Regions from separate parts of the Photorhabdus kleinii genome, predicted to be linked through region 2. Evidence: riboswitches for the same ligand, from Rfam matches in the RefSeq annotation. Region 2 holds a riboswitch; the other holds the start of a gene.
What was found. A riboswitch is a leader RNA that binds a small molecule or an ion and turns the genes downstream of it on or off. The one in region 2 is predicted to bind thiamine pyrophosphate.
Positions count from the first base shown of each region.

Region 1: another riboswitch for thiamine pyrophosphate. It lies ahead of thiC (phosphomethylpyrimidine synthase ThiC); the one in region 2 lies ahead of thiD (bifunctional hydroxymethylpyrimidine kinase/phosphomethylpyrimidine kinase).

Region 1 covers NZ_JAJAFY010000053.1:7,586-9,790, forward strand. Annotated here, with positions in the region: gene nudC (NAD(+) diphosphatase) at 1-143, opposite strand, end outside; gene LG003_RS19170 (HAD family hydrolase) at 293-955, shown strand; TPP riboswitch at 1,011-1,136, shown strand; gene thiC (phosphomethylpyrimidine synthase ThiC) at 1,240-2,205, shown strand, end outside.
Region 2 covers NZ_JAJAFY010000001.1:35,802-38,006, reverse strand. Annotated here, with positions in the region: gene thiD (bifunctional hydroxymethylpyrimidine kinase/phosphomethylpyrimidine kinase) at 185-985, opposite strand; TPP riboswitch at 1,150-1,242, opposite strand; gene cspE (transcription antiterminator/RNA stability regulator CspE) at 1,357-1,566, opposite strand; gene pagP (lipid IV(A) palmitoyltransferase PagP) at 2,167-2,205, shown strand, end outside.

The DNA.
Region 1 (2,205 bases), on a different contig from region 2:
TCACCAATAGGCAAGGCTATTTTTCCTTGCAATGACCATTGGACAGCAATTCCAAAAGGTAATTCCCCTTCCGGGAGCCAAATACGATTTTCATAGCTGATAATCCACCAGCCACGTTCTGTTCCTGTAATTTGTTGTTGCATCATCATGACATCATAATTACGATTAATATCTGTATAAATCATACGCTTTCTAGTCAGAAAAACATGCTTTTATTGCTATTGGTCACTACACAGCATTACAAGCATTATTCTCAGTTATCAATGTGCTTTGACTTGAGGAACACAACATCATGCCACAACTGCTTGTAGTGTTTGATCTGGATGACACCTTAATTTCCGGTGATTCCAGCGCTATATGGACAGAATTTTTATGGGAAAAAGGCATCATTACTGATCCAAGTTTTATCGAGGCAGATAAAAAAATGATGGCTGATTACAGCGCGGGTTCACTGGATATGAATGATTACCTGGCATTCAGCCTGCAAACATTGCACCAAATTCCGCAAGAACAGGTTGATATTTGGTTAGCTGAGTTCGTTAAAGAAAAAATCAGACCCCGATTTTATCCACAAGCCAAAACCTTAATTACAGAGTATCAACAACAACAAATTCCAATCATTATTATCTCAGCTACTGTCTCTTTTATTGTAAAAAAGATTGCTATCGAATTAGGTATTCACACTGCGCTGGGCATTGATATGGTGGTGGAAAATGGCTGTTATACCGGCCAAATAGACGGTATTGCGACTTTTCGTGAAGGTAAAGTAAAACGGATAAAACAGTGGCTGGAACAGCAAAATAGTTATCCTGAGATTATTCGTTTTTACAGTGATTCAATTAATGATCTGCCAATGTGTCAATTTGCCGACGAAGTCATTACGGTCAATGCCGATGCCCATTTAAAAGCCGAAGCACAACAACATGGCTGGCAACAATTAACCTGGTCACTGTAAATACTTTCAATCAGTAAGGGTTGTAGTTTTCACAATCCCTTCTATACTACTGCTTACTTTCTTGTCGGAGTGCCTAGCGTAAGCTGTTTTATCGCAGCATACACAGGCTGAGACCGTTAATTCGGGATCCGCGGAACCTGATCGGGTTAATACCTGCGAAGGGAACAAGAGTAATCAACCGCTGTCAGCCCACCCAATTTTTCACGGGTCTGTCCAGCCATCAACTATTACTCCTGCGAGCTCCAGACAAGCAACTTTCCCAATAACACAGTTAGGAATTTGCTATGTCTCACAACACTATTATCCCTGCAACTGATATTTCACCCAAACTCCCGCCTGCGCGCCCACGTAAAGCACAACGCGATGCTGCTCAAGAATTTATTAATTCTATTCAAGGGGTGACATTCCCAAATTCACGACGAATTTATCTTCAAGGTTCCCGTGATGATATCCAAGTCCCAATGCGTGAAATCCAGTTATCATCAACTTTAATTGGCGGCACCAAAGAAGAACCTCAGTATGAGGAAAACGAAGCTATCCAGGTTTATGATACTTCCGGCGCTTATGGCGATCCTGATTCCAAACTGGATGTACATGTTGGGTTAACCAAACTACGTCAACCGTGGATCGCCGAACGCCAAGATACTGAACCTGTTACTACCCTCAGCTCTGATTTTACGCAGCAGCGCCTAACGGATGCCGGTCTCGATCATTTACGCTTCAACCATCGCCCCCATCCATTAAAAGCCCGTAAAGGCAAATGCGTTACTCAACTGCATTACGCCCGTAAAGGCATCATCACACCAGAAATGGAATTTATCGCACTACGGGAAAATATGGGACGTGAACGTATCCGCGGTGATGTATTACGCCAACAACATACTGGACAAAGTTTTGGCGCTCAGTTGCCGGAAAATATCACACCAGAATTTGTCCGCCAGGAAGTCGCGGCTGGTCGGGCAATTATTCCTGCCAATATTAATCACCCTGAATCAGAACCGATGATTATTGGTCGTAATTTTCTGGTGAAGGTTAACGCTAATATCGGTAACTCTTCAGTCACCTCTTCTATTGAGGAAGAAGTAGAAAAGTTAATCTGGTCCACTCGTTGGGGTGCAGATACGGTAATGGATCTCTCCACTGGCCGTTATATCCACGAAACCCGCGAATGGATCTTACGTAACAGCCCGGTTCCTATCGGTACAGTCCCTATTTATCAGGCGCTGGAGAAAGTCAATGGCGTAGCGGAA
Region 2 (2,205 bases):
ACCCCGGTCACATAGTTATCTATGCTCCCGGGAATTCGCTCCCTTGCCGTCGCGATGCATCTTGAAATCCATAGGGTATAGATAGTAAGTCGCTACCAACGTTGAGTTATCCTGTTCTCACAGCATAATCACCTAATTCATTATCACTTTCTCACCAAATCCTGAAAACACCAATCAGCTACTCTCACCACCACTGATGAAAATGGTGCACAGGCCCGATTCCTTTTCCTACATCTAACGAGTCCGCCTGTTCTAACGCCGCCTGGAGGTATGCTTTGGCAACAGGCAGTGTTGTCTGCCAATTCGAATAACGCGGACGCAAAGCAGCCAGTGCAGCGGAGAGCGTACATCCTGTTCCATGAGTATGACGAGTATTGATTCTGGGTGCAGTAAAACGCCATTCTCCCTCAACAGTAAATAGCCAATCAGGGCTTTCATGTTCTGTAAGGTGCCCGCCTTTCAGTAAAACGGCTTCGCATCCTAGCGATAATAGTTCACGCCCTTGTTTTTGCATGTCCATTTCGGTTTTTGCTACAGAGCATTTCAATATCGCTGCGGCTTCCGGCAAATTTGGGGTAATCAACGAAACCTTCGGTAACAATCGTTCAACAACCTCGGAAACCGCTTCCGGCGCCAACAACGGATCGCCACTTTTCGCAATCATTACCGTATCCAATACAACATAAGGAACGGCATAACGGCTTATTGTGTCGGCAACGACGGCAACATTGGCCGCATTGGATAACATGCCTATCTTAGCGCTATCAATTCTGATATCTGACAACACAGATTCAAGCTGTGCCGCAACAAAAGTAGGATCGATATCATAAACAGATTGCACACCACAGGTGTTTTGCGCAACAAGCGCGGTCATTACTGTTGTGCCATAAGCACCAAGTGCGGAGAAAGTTTTTAAGTCGGCTTGAATGCCAGCACCGCCACTAGGATCAGTACCGGCAATTGTCAGTGAATTGATTCTCATCATAGGTACCCCTTCCAACCAGCAAAAGGAAAGCAAGTATATCCGTTATCTTTCAAGTTGCCTCTTTGTTGGCGGCACTCGCTCACCCCGGTCACATAGTTACCTATGCTCCCGGGGATTCACTCCCTTGCCGCGCGATGCATCTTGAAATCCATAGGGTATATCAGGAAAAGACACCTCGACTTCCCTACGCTGGCATTATCCAGATCAGGTATTACGGGTTCATCTCAGCTCTGTGAAGAGCACCCCGAGTCAAAACAAAAACACCCTATCAGATAACTAACAGGGTGATATCGGTATATCATTGTTGCCAATAAAAAATCAAACAGACAACAAATTTACTTCGTCAATCCAAAATGATTGACAAAAAGAAGTTATGCTGTAGTAACGTTTGCCGCAGAAGGACCTTTCTGACCGTCCTGAATTTCAAACTCAACTTTTTGACCTTCGGCCAGAGTCTTGAAACCCTCGCTCTGAATAGCGCTAAAATGTACAAACACATCTTTGCTACCATCAGCCGGAGTAATAAAACCAAAACCTTTAGATTCGTTGAACCACTTTACAGTACCAGTGATTTTTGCCATTTTAAGAATTTCCTTCGGATCACTTAATTCTAATTCGCCGTTCGGCGCAACATAAAAACTAGAGCAAGTTGCTGCTATTAACAGAGCTGTATAACAGAACCATACCTCGTTTACCCGAACGATTTATCACATATTCTTAATATGATGGCAAGCCATTTTTTATCAGCTATGGAGCTAACGCACATATTTAAAATTCTTAACAACAATTATTGTTTAACATAGCTGCAAAAATTTGAAAAACCAAGGTTATCCTAATTAGCTTACAGTTTATCCACTCAACAAAACCCCAGATAACATAAATAATCCTAATTTATTTTGCCTGTCTTATTATTAGATTTTTTATATCTATAGTACGGTCATAGAGACCAATCTCTACTGTTTGAGTGAAAGAAAAAATCAACACATTCCCAATATTAGTTAACTAAAATATTAGTATTAAATATACCCAGTTAATACCTATTACATCTTAATATTAATTTTTTGTTTAACTTTTATTGAAAATAGCAAGAGTAGAATTCCTGAATTTAGACGTTTGTCATATTTTACGTGATACAAAGGATCTTCCCAATTTATGTTGTCGGGAAATTGGAGCAATAAATAATGAAATTTGATTTAACCGCAGCCTGTACCCTATCAGCC